DNA from 4 places in the Fictibacillus sp. EA-CB0309 genome. Region 2 is predicted to be linked to each of the others. Evidence: riboswitches for the same ligand, from Rfam matches in the RefSeq annotation. Region 2 holds a riboswitch; each other region holds the start of a gene.
The links. Region 2 has a riboswitch for thiamine pyrophosphate ahead of thiD (bifunctional hydroxymethylpyrimidine kinase/phosphomethylpyrimidine kinase). Riboswitches for the same ligand answer to the same signal wherever they lie in the genome.

Region 1: linked by a shared signal. The riboswitch ahead of tenA (thiaminase II) and the one ahead of thiD (bifunctional hydroxymethylpyrimidine kinase/phosphomethylpyrimidine kinase) in region 2 are both predicted to bind thiamine pyrophosphate.
Region 3: linked by a shared signal. The riboswitch ahead of ACEWFH_RS03380 (thiamine phosphate synthase) and the one ahead of thiD (bifunctional hydroxymethylpyrimidine kinase/phosphomethylpyrimidine kinase) in region 2 are both predicted to bind thiamine pyrophosphate.
Region 4: linked by a shared signal. The riboswitch ahead of thiT (energy-coupled thiamine transporter ThiT) and the one ahead of thiD (bifunctional hydroxymethylpyrimidine kinase/phosphomethylpyrimidine kinase) in region 2 are both predicted to bind thiamine pyrophosphate.

What each region holds. Positions count from the first base shown of each region.
Region 1 is NZ_CP169271.1:2,083,100-2,087,310, forward strand. Features, by position in the region: gene ACEWFH_RS11655 (ABC transporter ATP-binding protein) at 1-1,054, opposite strand, end outside; gene ACEWFH_RS11660 (ECF transporter S component) at 1,069-1,650, opposite strand; gene tenA (thiaminase II) at 1,643-2,356, opposite strand; TPP riboswitch at 2,692-2,799, opposite strand; gene ACEWFH_RS11670 (manganese-dependent inorganic pyrophosphatase) at 3,027-3,956, opposite strand; partial or broken gene ACEWFH_RS11675 (glutamate synthase subunit beta) at 4,066-4,211, opposite strand, start outside.
Region 2 is NZ_CP169271.1:2,767,039-2,771,249, reverse strand. Features, by position in the region: gene ACEWFH_RS15470 (DUF4349 domain-containing protein) at 83-997, shown strand; gene ACEWFH_RS15465 (IDEAL domain-containing protein) at 1,136-1,366, opposite strand; TPP riboswitch at 1,739-1,846, shown strand; gene thiD (bifunctional hydroxymethylpyrimidine kinase/phosphomethylpyrimidine kinase) at 1,954-2,766, shown strand; gene ACEWFH_RS15455 (hydroxyethylthiazole kinase) at 2,753-3,142, shown strand; gene ACEWFH_RS15450 (hydroxyethylthiazole kinase) at 3,166-3,651, shown strand; partial or broken gene thiE (thiamine phosphate synthase) at 3,710-4,211, shown strand, end outside.
Region 3 is NZ_CP169271.1:588,812-593,022, forward strand. Features, by position in the region: gene ACEWFH_RS03375 (YjiH family protein) at 1-956, shown strand, start outside; TPP riboswitch at 1,408-1,513, shown strand; partial or broken gene ACEWFH_RS03380 (thiamine phosphate synthase) at 1,656-2,188, shown strand; partial or broken gene ACEWFH_RS03385 (NAD(P)/FAD-dependent oxidoreductase) at 2,188-2,900, shown strand; gene ACEWFH_RS03390 (FAD-dependent oxidoreductase) at 2,897-3,310, shown strand; gene thiS (sulfur carrier protein ThiS) at 3,282-3,452, shown strand; gene ACEWFH_RS03400 (thiazole synthase) at 3,457-4,211, shown strand, end outside.
Region 4 is NZ_CP169271.1:2,387,453-2,391,663, forward strand. Features, by position in the region: gene ACEWFH_RS13230 (Asp23/Gls24 family envelope stress response protein) at 1-356, opposite strand, end outside; gene rpmB (50S ribosomal protein L28) at 592-780, shown strand; gene spoVM (stage V sporulation protein SpoVM) at 1,013-1,093, opposite strand; gene ACEWFH_RS13245 (thiamine diphosphokinase) at 1,200-1,844, opposite strand; gene thiT (energy-coupled thiamine transporter ThiT) at 1,841-2,410, opposite strand; gene ACEWFH_RS13255 (hypothetical protein) at 2,524-2,724, shown strand; TPP riboswitch at 2,764-2,870, opposite strand; partial or broken gene rpe (ribulose-phosphate 3-epimerase) at 2,891-3,537, opposite strand; gene rsgA (ribosome small subunit-dependent GTPase A) at 3,578-4,211, opposite strand, start outside.

The sequences.
Region 1 (4,211 bases), 680 kb from region 2:
ATGTAATTTCATCGTATACGGAATTTGTTAAAAATTGATATTCCGGGTTTTGAAAAACGAGATAAGCCAAGCCGTACAAATCATTAATTTTCGTTATGGTAAAATCGTTTATTTGATAGGTGCCAGCTGTTTTTATCAGTTGCATCAGTGATAATAATAGCGTACTTTTACCTGCACCGTTCTCTCCTACTACCATTATCCATTCTCCAGAATGAATGGTTGAATTTTTTAATGATATTTTTAATTCCTTGTTACGAAAACCCTTAAAGTTTATTAGATACAATGTGTTTTGTTGCTTACATTGGTTCGTTAAAGAGCTTTTCTTTTTGTATTCGTTCCATGCACCTGGATACCAAATGCCATACTGGTTAAGTTTCTCTTTGTAATGAGAAAAAATATAAGAAGAATCTCCATCCGCAAGAATTCTTCCATCTGGAGTAAAAACGATAATGCGGTCAACAAAATCCATGATCCGTTCAATTTTGTGCTCAACTATAATTAGCGTTTTATTCTCCCCTATCTTTTTAACCGTTTCCCAAATCTGCTTAGTACCACTTTCGTCTATGAGTGCAGTAGGTTCATCTAGGAATATAACTTCGGGGTCGAGTGCTAATACCGATGCGATTGCTAAGCGCTGTTTCATTCCGCCTGAAAGAGTCTGAATCGGTGTGTGGATATCATTCAAATGTAATCCTACTGCATGCAATAACTCCTCTATTCTGCTTATCATCTCTTCTCTTGGGACCTGTAAGTTCTCCAATACGAATGCGATTTCTTCATCAACAAATGGCATACAAAACTGTGTATCTGGATCTTGAAACACAAACCCCCAACTGTCAGGGTTCTGTACACCATCGCTTTTAATAGGAACTTCTACAGAAAGAGGAATAAGTCCAGAAAGAACTTGCAGGAGAGTAGATTTTCCACATCCAGAAGGTCCGAGCAAAAGCACTTTCTCTCCTTTTTGGAAAGATAAATTTATATTCTTAAAAAGTAAGTCATCTTCTCCTGGAAACTTTAATCTTAAATTTTTAACAGATGTTGCGGTATCCATTTAAACCACCTCAGTTATCGATTCAGTGCCTCATAATCTTCCTTTGATGAGGGACGAACCAGTTTAGTAACTCCTGTTGCTTCTAGTGCTTTAGCAATTGAAACAGCTAACATTCCTGTGAAGATGATTGAACCTATGAGCCTGAATACAATAAATAGTGTAAGATTCCATGTCGATAGATCACCAACATATCCTTTGTAAAAGTCTAAAATGAAAGATCCTGCACAAGCACTTATGGCTGCGAGAGAAATAACAAATAAATCAAACTGCTTGTAGCGAAAAGCCATAAGGACTAATTCTGCAAATAGTCCTTGAATAACACCATATAATAAAACTTCTAGCCCAAATTCAGACCCCATTAAAAACTCTCCTGAGGAAGCGGCAATTTCTGCTAAAAGAGCAACCCCTGGTTTCCGAATGATTAAAAAGGCAACGGTTGCAGCCATAAACCACATTCCATAGATCAATTGATCAATATGAAGACCGAGCGGCTTAACCGCGTAATAAAGAGGTCCCCAAATCTTATAAATAATACCAAAGCCAATGGATATAACAATGGTCACTAGAATATCAGTTAACTTCAGTCCTTTATACATTTTTTGTTTCCCTCCCAACTTTTGTTGCAGCTGTGCCGTATGCAACTGGCCATTTTTCCAACGTATAAGCCATTTCCCAGAATAAATATTCGTATTCACAGCTGATTAAGAAATGGCGAGTCATCTTATCCTTTTCCTGTTCACTTGCTTTTTCTGCTAAATCATCCAACCGGTTAATTTGTTCTTGGACAAGTTGTGAAAACCACTCACCACCATAAGCTGCAATCCACTCTTGATAGATAGGTTCAATTGGTGTGGCTTCCTTAAATGTTTCCCCGATCTCTTGATAAATCCAATAGCATGGGAGAATAGCCGCAATAATTTCTCCTAAACTACCGGACTCTGCTACTCGGTAAAGATGAGACGTATAATGGTACGCAGTTGGAGCAGGTTCAAAGTTCGCTAATTCTTCTTCGGTAACCTGTAGCTGTTTCATGAATGTTTCGTGAAGAGCTAATTCTGCATCATTGGTTCCTTGTGCGTGAGCAGCCATTCTTGAAGTCGTGTATAGATCTTCAGCCCTTGCAGCTCCCATGGCTTGAACTCTAGCAAAATGAGATAAATAATAGGAATCTTGCATTACGTAGTATTTGAAGCATTCTAATGAGAGGTCTCCTTCTGCAATACCTTTTACAAAAGGATGATGGAGATTTGCTTCCCAAATTGGGTTGGCTTTTTGTCGTAAAAGTTCGGTGAATTTTTTCATGTGAATTCTCCTTGTTTTTTAATTTTAAAAGACTGTTTTCGCAAACCTTGTTGCTTTTGTAAGTGGTTGATCTCCGCTCCAGGTTGCTTCGCTTTCCGCGGGGCGTCCGGTGAGCCTCCTGCCGCTTTGCGCCATTAGGAGTCTCCACCTGACCGCTCGTCCCGCAGGAGTCTCGCACCCTTCCACTCCAATCAACTTGCAAAGAAGAGGATTAAACAAAATGCCTCTAAAGCAACAATCTTTAAAAAAGCCTTTAGAAAAGAACCAAACAAAAAAACCACTTTCAGCGAGAAAGTGGTTGTATATGGAGAATTGAACACTATGTATAAATATAGGACTCCTCAACACCACTTCCCTACGCTGGTATAATCCAGATCAGGTTCTAAGAGTCTCAAAGTCGCACTTCGATCTCAGCCTTATGAAAGGCACCCCTAGTGGTTTTTAATATTTAGTTGGTAGTATGTTTTAAATAATAGCAGGCTAGTTTTGATTGTCAACTGTTTTTGAGTAAGTCTGCTTAGGGAGGAAATTTTTAGACTCTCATGGTTATGGTTGAATTCCACTCTATGATGCTCTCATTCCGCTGGGTGTGCGGTGAACCTATGTGGATTCAAGAAATCAAAATAAAAAGGGCATAACCATGATAGGTTTTGCCCTTTACAGCCACCAATTACTTGCTCATCGCCTCAGTTAATACCGGTACGATTTGCTTTTTACGAGAAACAACGCCTTTAAGAACGGTTGTATTGTTTTCTAACTTCACGTTGTATGCATCTTCTACAGATTGTGCTCTTTTACCTAGAGCTAAAGCTGTTGAGTCATTCGTTAAAATATCTGTTACAACGAACATGAACAGGTCTAAACCTTTTTCATTGATCACTTTTGAAATCGCACTTTCAAGTTCATCTTGATGTTTTAAGACATCACTAGCATCAACTGTATTTACTTGTGCAACCTCAACTTTGCTTGCCCCAATATTAAATTCTTTAGCATCTAAAGAGATAAGCTCTTCAACAGACTTATCACTTAAATCTGCGCCTGCTTTTAGCATTTCTAATCCGTACGTCTCAGCATCAACATCTGCAATTTCAGCTAGTTCACGTGCTGCTTCAACATCCTCTTCTGTACAAGTCGGTGATTTGAATAAAAGAGAATCCGAAATAATCGCAGAAAGCATAAGACCAGCAATGTTCTTATCTACTTCAACGCCTTTTTCTTTGTACATCTTGTTCAAGATCGTTGCTGTACATCCAACAGGCTCTGCACGATAATATAATGGGTCACTTGTTTCAAAGTTTGCGATACGGTGATGGTCAATGACTTCAAGTACTCGAACTTTGTCAATGTCATTTGCGCTTTGCTGACGTTCGTTATGGTCTACTAAAATAACCGAGTTTGTTTCAGCAGAAACATGTTCAACTAAACGCGGAAGCTCAGCTTTAAAGTAATCTAATGCATACTTTGTTTCACCGTTAATTTCACCTAAACGGATTGCTTCTACATTTTGTCCTAATTTAGACTTAAGATCAGCGTAAACTATCGCTGAAGTAATCGTGTCCGTATCTGGATTCTTGTGTCCAAAAATAAGTACTTTTTCCATGCTTCTACTCCTTATAAATATATAAATTATTTTTTGATAGCCAAGCCTTATTTTATCATATAAAAACAGCTTTTGGCTTTTGGAGTTTATTGTAGCATGGAAAAAAGCATTAAGGCAAAACCGTACTTCCCATCAATGATTGATCCACTTGACGTGCACAATCACGACCTTCTTGAATCGCCCAAACGATCAAACTTTGACCGCGTCTAGAATCACCTGCTGCAAATACTCCATCTACGTTTGTTTTGTAGTCTC
Region 2 (4,211 bases):
AAATCATTAAATAGGTTGGTTTTTTGGGGGTTGAAACCTTTTTTTCTTTTAAAGCGTCTAAGGTGAAAAGGGGAATTACGATATGTGGAAAAAATGGAAAGTGTGGGTATTTGTCGTCGTGCTCCTCTTTAGCGCATGCAGCAGCAATGATAAGTCTGAAAGCAAGATGGCTAGTGATCATGATAGTGGCAGCAGCAGTTCTAATGAAAAGATGGACAATTCTTCAGAAGAAGGTAAGACAAAAACTGAATTGGATACTAGTGGAGATAAGAAGCAGCGAATTAAAGATCAAAGAAAAGTCATCTATAATGCAGACATGCAGATTTCTGTAGATAAATTGCAGAACACGATGGAAACGGTTCGAAACATGGTTGAGATTAAAGGCGGCTATATTGTGGAATCGAATACAAGTGCAGGTGAGAATGGGTATGAATCCGGCATGATGGTTGTGCGTGTTCCGATAGATGGTTTTCGTACGTTTTTAGATGAGGTTCGAAATTTAAGTAAAGGAACACCACACGAAAATGTACGGGGAGAAGATGTTACAGAAGAATATGTGGACCTCTCTTCTCGGTTAAAAGCGAAACAGCAAGTGAGAGACCGTCTGGAATCATTCATGAAGGATGCACAGAAAACAGAAGACTTATTAAAGATCTCAGCTGACCTTGCTTCCGTTCAGGAAGAGATCGAACAAATTGAAGGTCGATTGAATTTCTTGAAGAATCAAAGTGATTACTCAACGGTAACGATACAGTTTGAAGTAAGAAATCTAAAAGCAGAAAAACTTCAGACAGAAGAATTAAATACGTGGGCAAAAACGAAGATGCTTTTTATGGAAACCGTGAATTTTTTGGTATCGGCGGTATCCTTTGTAGTCGTTGCGCTGTTTGGTCTGGCACCTGTATGGGTGATTGTGATCGCGGTGCTTTACTGGCTTTGGTGGAAACGGAAAAAAGGGCAAAAGAAAAAGCCGGAATCACCGACAACGTTGAATTGATTGATTTGGATTTTAACTAGTGTCAGTTAACGGGTACGTCAGAAACACCCTCTGCAGCACGGATATCGATCCGTTTGCTGAAAGGGTGTTTTGGCTTTTACGGCACTTTTTTATAAAAGGTGTACCGTTTAAGAAGCCTTAACCGAGAAACGCTTTGTATTCTGAGGTTAATTTCATAAAACGCTCTTTATCTTTTGTATCCAAGGCATTGTCGATTTCTCTTTCATAATACTCTTTGTAATAATTGTGAAGGGCCTCATCCAGTACCATTTGGGCAATAAGGCTGAAGGCAAAGGGGTCTCTTTTTTGTTGCTTGTACTGCACCATCTCGTTTTGATTTTTGTTAAAAGAAGTGTTTTTGTCTTTCATCCTGTTTCCCTCCTTAAATTATCTCCCTATCCAATTTAACCTTTTATGTTTCTAGGTTTCTACTAGTATACTGAGCAAGATGCCCAATGACAACCATTTTATTTGAAAATTCTGAAAAAATTTTCGATAATCATTCTAATGTACTGCTTTTTCACCACCTTTTGGTAAAAATGTTAATGGTTTGTCATGTTTATTTCTGTATTTTGCCAAGTGTTACAAATGTTTTTGTTCTGTGTTTTTTATGTTGTTATTGTGTGTTAGTTACTATTTCCCCTTATTTGAAGGTGCTTAAACACACTTAAAACACTTATTCGAAAAAAACGTTGACATTTTAAGTTGCGTGTGGGTAGGATTGAATTAACTCAATATTGTCATTTCCGCTAGGGGTGCTTTTTAAAAAAGCTGAGAGAAGGTTGTAGCCTTCGACCCTTTGAACCTGATCCAGATCGTACTGGCGTAGGGAAGCGGTGTGGATGATTACATGCTTCTCTTTTATTCAAATGAAACTGTAACGGCCACCCGCTATTTATTTAGCGGGTGGCTTTTTTTGCGTATGTAATAAGGAGGCAGATAGTGTGGGACAACTGATAAAAGTAAGTAAAGCTCTGACAATCGCAGGGTCAGACAGCGGCGGAGGAGCAGGTATTCAAGCAGATTTGAAAACGTTCCAAGAGTTTGGTGTTTATGGCATGTCCGTTCTAACAGCGGTGACGGCTCAGAACACGACCGGCGTTCAAGGGGTGTTTCCTGTTTCGTTAGAGGGTTTGGAAACTCAGCTGCAATCGATCGGAAGTGACCTGAAACCAGATGCTGTAAAAACTGGAATGTTGTTTTCAGGAGAGTACATTGAAAAAACGGCTTACTTTATTAAAATATTTGGATGGAACAACGTGGTTGTCGATCCGGTCATGATCGCTAAAGGCGGTGCCACTCTCTTAGGTGAGGAAGCATTGGACGCGATGAAAATGTGTATGCTGCCAATCGCGAAAATCATCACTCCTAACATTCCTGAAGCAGAAGCATTAACAGGCATCACGATAGATTGTAAGGAAGCGAGAGCAGAAGCGGCAAAAGTGCTGTTTGACGGTGGTGGTGATTATATCGTAATAAAAGGTGGTCACTTTGGCAGCGGTGAATACGTATCCGATCTTCTTTATAACGGTGTTGAGATGGTTGAGCTTGTGGAAAAGCGTGTTCACACAAAAAATACACACGGAACAGGATGCACGTTCTCTGCAGCCATTACAGCAGAACTGGCTTACGGGAGGAAAGCAGAGAGTGCTATAGAGCATGCAAAAAGGTTTATTCAAAACGCGATTGAACATGGAATAGAAGTCGGTTCAGGTCATGGACCAGTTAATCATTTTGCTTATAGGAGGATTGCACATGAACAATACTAGAGTACAAGAATGGAAGGCGTTTGTTGCAGAAGTCAGAAAAGAGAAGCCGCTGCTTCATCATATTACCAATAACGTAACAATGAATTTCCTTGCAAATGGGGTGCTCGCAGCTGGAGGCAGCCCGATGATGGTTGATGACGCACGTGAAGTTGAAGAAGCTGTCGGGGTTGCTAATGCATTAGTGCTGAACATCGGAACGCTCGATGAACCAACTGCAAAGTCTATGATTCTAGCTTTTCGAAAAGCGATGCACGCGGGAGTGCCTGTCGTACTCGACCCAGTTGGAATAGGACTGTCAGCTTTCCGCCAAGAGGTGGTTAAAAATATATTATCAGAATATTCACAATTGAAGGGGTCAGTCCCCAAACAATTCTGACAATTTGCGGGAACGCTGCAGAGATGCAATTTCTTGCTGAAGGAGAGTGGGCTGGTAAGGGAGTTGACGGTGAACTTGGAAGCTCTGAAGATGACTTGATACAGCTTGCTGCTGCGGCTTCAAAGCAAACAGGGTGTCTCATCGCGATGACGGGTGAGAAGGATGTTATTTCTGATGGCGAGAAAAGCATTGTTCTTTCTCATGGCGATCACATGTTAGCTTTCGTTACAGGGACGGGCTGTTTTGCTACATCCATGGTGGCTTTATATCAGGCGAATCAGAAAGAGAAAGAGACACGAACGCAGACCTTATCCATTTTAGATCGAACAGCTTTAGCGATTCTTATGCTCACAAAAGCGGCTGAGGAAGCGGTGAAGACAGCAAAGGGACCTGGAAGCTTTCAGCAAAACCTTATCGATCAGCTGTTTGTATTAGAAACCACACCAGAAATCTGGCAGTGTTCAATCAACTGGCAAGATCACACTTTAAAGGAAGGAGCAAGAATATGAAGACTTCTTCTAAGCCTGACTTAAAACAGCAGCTTTCCTTTATTTTGTGGCAGGAACGATGAACTGTGATTCTCCGGAAGCTTTTGAGCGTATTCTTTTACAAGCGATACGAGGTGGTATTACTGCTTTTCAGTTTCGGGAAAAAGGAGCAAACTGTTTAAGTGGTGCAAAGCGCCTTGAAATTGCTAGCCGCGCAAAAAAATATGCAGAGAACACGGGGTGCTTTTTATCGTAAATGATGATCTGGAGCTAATGAAATTCGTCGATGCAGATGGACTTCATGTGGGACAGAGTGACGGTGACTTAAAGACGATACGCCAACAAACAACAGGTAAAATACTTGGTGTGTCTGCTCATACACTGGCTGAAGCGGAAGACGCCGTTTCTAACGGTGCAGACTATATCGGGGCAGGACCAATCTATCAAACTATTTCAAAACAGGATGCTGAAGAGCCGGTTGGCGTAGGACTGATTAAAGAACTTCGCAGGAATCATATCAACGTACCACTCGTTGGAATAGGCGGCATTACGATTGGTAATGCGGGTGAAGTAATTCAGGC
Region 3 (4,211 bases), 1.7 Mb from region 2:
TATTCGAAAAACTGGTTATTCCAGTAGGGTTGCTTGTTCCGATTGGGGCAGTATTCTTAGCCTTTATTGTCGGTTATGGACTGATGGAATTTATCGGAGTGCTTGTGCAAAAAATCATGCGACCGATTTGGAAGACGCCAGGCCGATCCGCGGTTGATGCGGTTGCTTCGTTTGTTGGAAGTTATTCGATCGGACTTTTGATCACGAACCGCGTGTTTAAAGAAGGGAAGTATACGGTAAAAGAAGCAGCGATCATTGCAACAGGCTTCTCAACCGTATCCGCCACGTTCATGATTGTTGTGGCGAACACGCTAGGGCTGATGGAGATGTGGAACACGTACTTCTGGACGACGCTCGTTGTGACGTTCTTAGTAACGGCGATCACGGTTCGATTGCGTCCATTAAGCAGAATGGATGATTCGTATGTTGGCGGGGAGGGACAGCCAGAGGAAGTTGTAAGCGAGAAATATCTGCAAACCGCGTGGAGAAGCGCGATGGATTCATCACAGAACGCTCCAGCATTTTTGAACAATATCTGGTCTAACTTAAAAGATGGTTTTGTCATGGCGATGAGCATTCTGCCTTCCATTATGAGCGTCGGGCTTATCGGACTGCTACTCGCAGAATACACGCCTGTTTTTGACTGGATCGGCTATGTGTTTTATCCGATTACATGGGCGTTGCAGCTTCCAGATGCCATGCTTGCGGCAAAAGCAGCATCAATCGGTGTAGCTGAAATGTTCCTCCCAGCACTATTAGTAACAGAAGCGGCACTCGTAACAAAATTCGTAATCGGCGTCGTGTCCGTTGCATCCATCCTGTTCTTTTCAGCAAGCATTCCATGTGTGTTATCAACGGAAATTCCAATCAGTGTGCCTCAGCTCATATGGATTTGGTTCCAACGCACGGTTTTGGCATTGATTTTGGCCACTCCAATCGCGTATTTGTTGTTGTAAATTGAATAAAAGTCAAAAAAGATGCTGCCGAAGGTTTGGTAGCGTCTTTTTTGTCGTAAAAAACTTATTTATTCAGACGGAAGATATATAGTTTGACTCGTTTGTCGTTCATTGCGCGTAAAAGTGCGCGAAACTCCCTTCATCTCGCGCGGAAAATAGTTCAGACTGCGTGGAAGTGGTGCTGACCTGCGTGGAAAACTAGTTTTACTGCGCGAACGTGTAATAAATATAAGGACACGTACCGTAAAAAAACAAAAGACGCTAACTACAGACCGAAAACGTACGAACCACACAGTACATACCGATGACCGATGATCCAGTGATCCACTATGTTTGTTGGTGCTGCGCAAGCCACTTACGCAACTAAGCAGTTTAACTACATCTTTTTTACACTTGTTGTTATTAATCTTGTTTAACGATAAAATAGATGTATTGAACTAATAAAATAGTTATTCACCACTAGGGGTGCCTTTGTAAGGCTGAGATTAAAGTGTACTTTAAGACCCTTGGAACCTGATTTGGTTAGAACCAGCGTAGGGAAGTGGTGTGTTGAACAGAATCTCGCTAAACGAATGCTGAATTTTGTAAAACCACCTCTTTTCTAAACAAAGGAGGTGGTTTTTTGTTGTGAAAAAAGAACTTCATGTGATTTCTACAGGTAAGCAGTCAGAAGAGAAGCTCATGGATATTCTTTACAACATCTATCCGTACATCACAGCTTTTCATATCCGTGAAAAAGAAAGAACAGCCAGAGAGCTCTCGACCCTGATCACAAAGCTTCTGGAGATTGGTGTGCCGCGAACCAAGCTAGTCGTCAATGATAGAGCAGATGTCGCGGAATGTTTCGGTACAAGAGGTGTTCAACTTCCCTATCATGGATTAGACGTGAAGCATGTTAAACGTTCATTTCCGAAACTCACCATCGGCTGTTCGGTTCATTCGATGGAAGAGGCACACTATGCTGAAAAAAACGGTGCTCATTTTCTGTTGTATGGCCATATTTATTCTACAACATCCAAGGAAGGAAAAATGCCGCAGGGACTCCAAGGACTAAAAAAGTAACAAGCAATACCTCTCTTCCCGTAATCGCTATAGGCGGCATTCAGCCAATAAATGTTCGAGAGGTTATCCAAGCGGGGGCTGCCGGCATCGCGGTAATGTCTGGCATCATAGAATCAGATTCACCGCTTGAAGCTGTTAAAGAATATCAGCAACAACTGGAGGTGTGCTAATGCGCTCAACGTATGATGCGGTCATTATCGGAGGAGGGGTCATCGGCTGTTCGATCGCCCTACCAGCTATCCAAAAGAAAAAGAAAGTTCTTCTGCTAGAAAAAGGGAGAGTGGGAGAAAAAGCATCCTCTGCAGCAGCTGGCATGCTTGGAGCACAAATGGAGTTTGGTGTAGACCATCCTTTCTACCCGCTTGCCAAAACCAGCCGTGAGATGTTTCGGACTCTCTCTCAAGAGCTGTACGAGATAAGTGGCATGGACATTGAACTAATCGAAAAAGGAATCTATGAACTGGCCTTTACAGAAGAGGAGGTTTTTCAACTTCAAAGAAGAGGAGAAACGGAATATCTTTATGGGGAAAACATTCGTTGGCTTTCTTCTGCAGAACTGCAAGATAGAGAACCAGCGTTGTCAAACTCTGTACGTGGAGCACTTTTTTTCCGAATGATGGTCAAGTCTCGCCTGTAAAACTTACAGAAGCTTATCTAAAAGCCGCAAAGATAATGGGTACAGAAGTCAGAGAACAAACGGAAGTCATCAAGCTGGTACAGAATAAAAAGCGGATAACTGGTGTTGAAACGAATACAGAAACGATTCATGCCGAACATGTAATTTTAGCAGGCGGGGTATGGAGCTCTAAATTGGATTCTGCCCTTCAGATGGTGCCGGTAAAAGGAGAATGTGTTTCCTTTAAGGCGGATAACCCCTTCTGACCGGGACCGTTAAATATAAAGAATGTTATCTTGTACCGAAACGACACAACCGGATTGTGATCGGTGCGACCAGTATTTTCGGTACGTTCGATGAAAAGGTGACGTTTACTGGTATGTTTCAGCTGATGGAGAGAGCGAGGCAGATTGTACCCGGTATTCGAGAATCTGTTTTTGAAAAAGCATGGACAGGTATCCGTCCTCAAACACAATCCGGAAAACCCTATATCGGTCCACATCCTGAATGGGAAGGGATGTTTCTTGCAGCTGGACATTACCGCAACGGCATCCTGCTGTCTCCTGTAACAGGAAAGATGATTGCCGACCAAATTGAAAGCGAGGTGCGTATTAGTGAAGCTTATGATCAACGGAGAAGAGATACAGGTGCCGGATTCGCTGCAGTCGATCACTGAACTGCTGGAACACTTAAAATTGGACGACCAGATCGTGATAGCTGAAGTGAATCAAGATATTATCTCGAATGAAAAACAAAGTGAGACTCAAATAAAAGAAAACGACAAAATCGAACTAGTGCGTTTTGTCGGTGGAGGGTGATTTCATGCTAAACATTGGACCTTATTCATTTTCATCAAGACTTCTCTTAGGCACAGGCAAATACCCTGATTTTGAAACACAGAAAAAAGCGATAGACGCCTCCGAATCTGAAATTTTAACGTTTGCTGTTAGGAGAATGAACATATTTGAGGCGAGCCAGCCTAACTTTTTAGAAATGCTGGATCTGAAAAAATATACACTGTTACCTAATACGGCTGGAGCAAAAACGGCAGAAGAAGCCGTACGGATCGCAAAACTAGCAAAAGCATCCGGATTATGTGATATGGTAAAGGTAGAAGTCATCGGCTGTGACAAGACGCTGCTGCCAGATCCAGTAGAAACGTTAAAAGCGACAGAAGAACTGTTAAAAGAAGGCTTCATCGTCCTGCCATATACGTCAGATGATGTGGTTTTGGCAAGGAGAATAGAAGAACTAGGTGCACATGCCATCATGCCAGCAGCCTCTCCTATCGGTTCGGGTCAAGGGATCATTAATCCGCTTTATTTAAAATTCATTATTGAGCAAACAACAGTACCGGTCATTGTAGATGCTGGAATCGGTTCGCCAAGTGATGCCATGATTGCCATGGAGTTAGGGGCGGATGGTGTGTTGTTGAACACAGCAGTAGCGGGTGCAATAGATCCAGTGAAGATGGCACGGGCGATGAAGATGGCTGTAGAAGCTGGTCAGTTAGGGTTTGAAGCAGGCAGGATTCCAAGAAAAGAAACCGCAACAGCCAGCAGTCCTTTAGAAGGGTT
Region 4 (4,211 bases), 380 kb from region 2:
GTTGTCACCCTGACACCCTGAACATAGATATTCACTGAGTCAACCGCCAAACCAAGCATTTGATCCAGGGTATATTTCACTTTGTTCTGAACGTTATGAGCCACTTCAGAAATCTTTGTTCCGTAACTTACGATGATATACATGTCGATATGTACTTCATCTTCCTCTTGGCGAACAACGATCCCTCGGGAGAAATTTTCACGTCCTAAAAGTTCAGTTATTCCATCCTTTAATTGCTTTCTTGATGCCATGCCAACAATTCCGTAACAATCGATTGCGGCTCCACCAGCGATAGTGGCAATCACTTCATTAGAAATATCAATTTGACCATAGGTTGTTTTCATTTCAATTGACATGCTTACATCCCCCTTTAAATTGTTAAATGGCTAACAAATATTTTACTATACATTAGTCTTTTTTGAAAGGACTACTACATTTCACACTATGTAAATAGTATTGTCAAGGAAATTTACTTGAAAACCTTTCACGAATATGTTGCATTGCTTCTGAAGTCATGCTAATATTATTTAGTATTTAACATACGATTGAATTGATGCAAAGCTTTTTTGCTGTAAAGGAGGTTCACCTACTATGGCTCGTAAATGTTTTATTACTGGAAAAGGACCTAAAACTGGTAACAAGCGTTCTCACGCAATGAACAAATCAAAGAAAAGCTGGGGAGCTAATGTCCAAAAGGTTCGTATTCTTGTGGACGGAAAGCCTAAGCGCGTATACGTTTCTGCTCGTGCTCTTAAATCAGGTAAAGTAGAACGCGTTTAATAAAAAACAGCAGCTACCGCTGCTGTTTTTTTATTTGTAGTAGAACGAGTGAAGTGGACAGTATTTTCGTTGAAGTGGACAGTAATTCATGAAAAGTGGACAGTATTTTCACTGAAGCGGACAGTAAATAATAAAAAGTGGACAGTATTTTTGCTAAAGCGGACAGTAACCATTTCCAGCAGCAGTATATGGACACAAACAAAAAAAGCGCACTTGGCGCTTTTTTTGTTTATTACCCTTTTTTAAAAGAACCTAAGATGGCACGTACGAATCCCCCTAAGAATCTAGGAAGTTTAATGGTATAAAATTTCATCTTACCCCTCCTCCAGGCCCATAAAAAATGATAAGAGCTAAACAATAAAATACTTTATTCCCCTTTTTATAAAAAGGTGCTTTGGGGCCTGTATTCCGTAATTTTTTTAATCACGGCTCTTTACCATCAATATTATGCCGGAGTCGAAAGAATAAGTACCACTTTTATTTACAAGCTCATTTGAGATGCATAATGACGATCCAGCTTTTAAAACGGCACGTTTTAAAGGATATTTAAAACCTTCTAATGTTATTCCTCTCACCTCTTCACTGTGTGAGAGGAAGGAAATATAGCGATATTTTTCATCATGATCAACTCTGTAACTGCCCGGCATTTGGAGTGAGATTTCATTTTTTATATCAATTAATTTTACAATAGCTGAGCTAAACCGGCTTTTATATAAGAGCTGCATGTTCATCAGCTCATGATCCAGCCTTCCTCCAGAAGCTCCGAACAACAGGATTTCTTCTGGATTCTGGGTCAAAGCCCATTCAAAAGCGATTTCCATATCTGTAGCATCTTTTTCTGAACGATATTGATTTACTTTTATATGTGAATGCAGGATTTTAATTTTTTCATTATCTGTAACGGAATCAAAATCTCCAAACGCGTACTGCGGTTCTATATGTTGTTCAATCAGATACAATGTGCCCCTATCTACACCTACCCACACGCAATCAGGAGTGTTATAAAAAGAATTCAGCTCTGGTATCAGGTATTCAGGGCCACCTGCAACGATTCTTATTTTCATGCCGCTCGGGTGTATCCGCTTCGTGCAGCATGTAGTAATTTTGGCGCAGTGTTTGTTAAAAGAATGACTACAAGTGAAGTAATTACAAAAATAACAATCATAAATGATCCATTATACATAAATGAATAAAGCCAAATGTTCATTTCTTCAGCTAGATCACTAAAGAAGATAACTCCTGATAAAACGTGCGAGATTGTTCTTAATAAACAGCCGACAAAGATACCTGTAACCATTAGGAACGTTCTTTTTGATTTATTTTGTGCCAATGACGGCGCAAACGCACCTGCAACACCCGCTAAAGCAAACGCTAACGGATAGTCTAGAATCATCTGTGCTGGGTGTATAACATAAGGGTTAACAAGAAGCTGAAGAAGTCCTACCGCTAATCCAGTAAATACACCTGCTTTAAATCCTCTTCTAAAAGCCATCAAGAAAATCGGAACCATCTCAAGAGATACAGACCCACCTTGCGGCCAAGGTCCAGCAAATTTAATCATGCCTAAGATCAATGATAGAGCAGACATAATCGCTATTTCTGTTAATAATGAAATGTTGTTGTTTTTCATTTTTATCCTCCTATTATTTATTTCTAATTTGCAAGTTATTTGAAGCTAAAGTACGTGCCAAACCTAAAAAATCTTTTTACCTTACCACCTTTGAAGTTGATTGGAGTGAAAGGTTGCGAGACTCCTGCGGGACAGGCGGGCAGGTGAGACACTTAAGAGTGAAACGTACGAATGTGGCTCACCGCATGCCCCGCGGAAAGCGAAGCACCTATAACGGAAATCAACAACTTTCAAAAAGCGCCAAAGCTTCAGCAAAACCCATAAGCGACAAACGACTGCAAAAAAGAAAAATAAAAAAAGCAACCGGCATGTGAGCGCGGTTGCTTTAGGATCCATCATAATTGAATACAAAAAGTCATACGACTCCACATCCCTACGCAGGTATGATCCAGCTTCAGGTTCAAAGGGTCGGGAGAACACTCCCCTCTCAGCCCTTTAAAGGACTCCCCCTGTGGTTGCTTATTTTATTATTCGGTACAATTATACACCACGGATGGATCGAATTGCATCCTTTAAATCTTTTTTCCGTAAATGGCAGAACCGGATACTAATACATTAGCACCAGCCTCAACACAAAGACGAGCCGTTTCAGGATTAACTCCACCGTCCACTTCAATTTCAACATTCAATCCTTGTGTTTTTACTAAATCTGACACTTCTTTGATTTTGGGCACTACGCTCTCAATGAAAGCTTGACCACCAAAACCAGGATTAACGGTCATTAATAACACAAGGTCAACATCTTGTAATATGTGTCTGATGGATTCGACTGGAGTAGCTGGATTAAGAACCACACCTGCTTTTACACCTTGTTGTTTAATGAGTTGAACCGTTCGATGTAGATGCGGTGACGCTTCTACATGAACAGAAATAATATCCGCACCTGCTTTTGCAAATTCTTCAATGTATCGATCAGGATTTTCAATCATTAAATGTACATCTAAAGGGAGTTTAGTAACTGGGCGAATGGCTTGAACGACAAGCGGTCCGATCGTAATATTCGGAACGAAATGACCGTCCATAACGTCAACATGAATGTAATCCGCACCAGCTTCTTCTACAGCTTTAATATCTTCGCCTAACTTCGAAAAGTCAGCAGAAAGAATGGAAGGAGCTATTTTAATCATTAGTACCTCCGTTTTTGATCTTTTATTTCTTGTAAAAAACTTACGTAATGGTCGTAGCGGAACTCTGGAACAACTCCGTCTTCAACACCTTTTTTACGGCACATTTCGGTTCGGACGTATGCGAACATCCTCTAAATTTACAGTCACCGCGCAGTTCATTCATCTCTGGAAAGTACATCGACAAATCATCAGCTTCGATATTCATAAAATCAAGTGAACTAAAACCCGGTGTATCTGCAACTAATCCGTTGCCAAACAAAATTAATTCTACATGCCGTGTCGTATGCTTCCCTCTGCCTAAATGGGTTGAAATCTCATTCGTTTCAAGCATTAATTCAGGATTTATAGCATTTAATAAAGATGATTTACCCACACCAGACTGACCAGCAAAGACCGTTACTTTGTCTTTGAACAAGGGATAAAACAAATCTAAGCTATCATCGGTTTTCGTTGAGGTCGGAATTACTTCATATCCTAATTGTTTGTAGATTTCAATATATTTCTGAATCTCATCCATTTCTTCTGGTTGTTGAACAAGGTCCATTTTTGAGATACAGATCACAGGCAGAATATCATTCGCTTCAATATGAACAAGGAAACGGTCTAATAAAAGCGTACTAAAATCTGGCTCCGTTGCTGAAAAAACAAGGATGGCTTGGTCTACGTTAGCAATT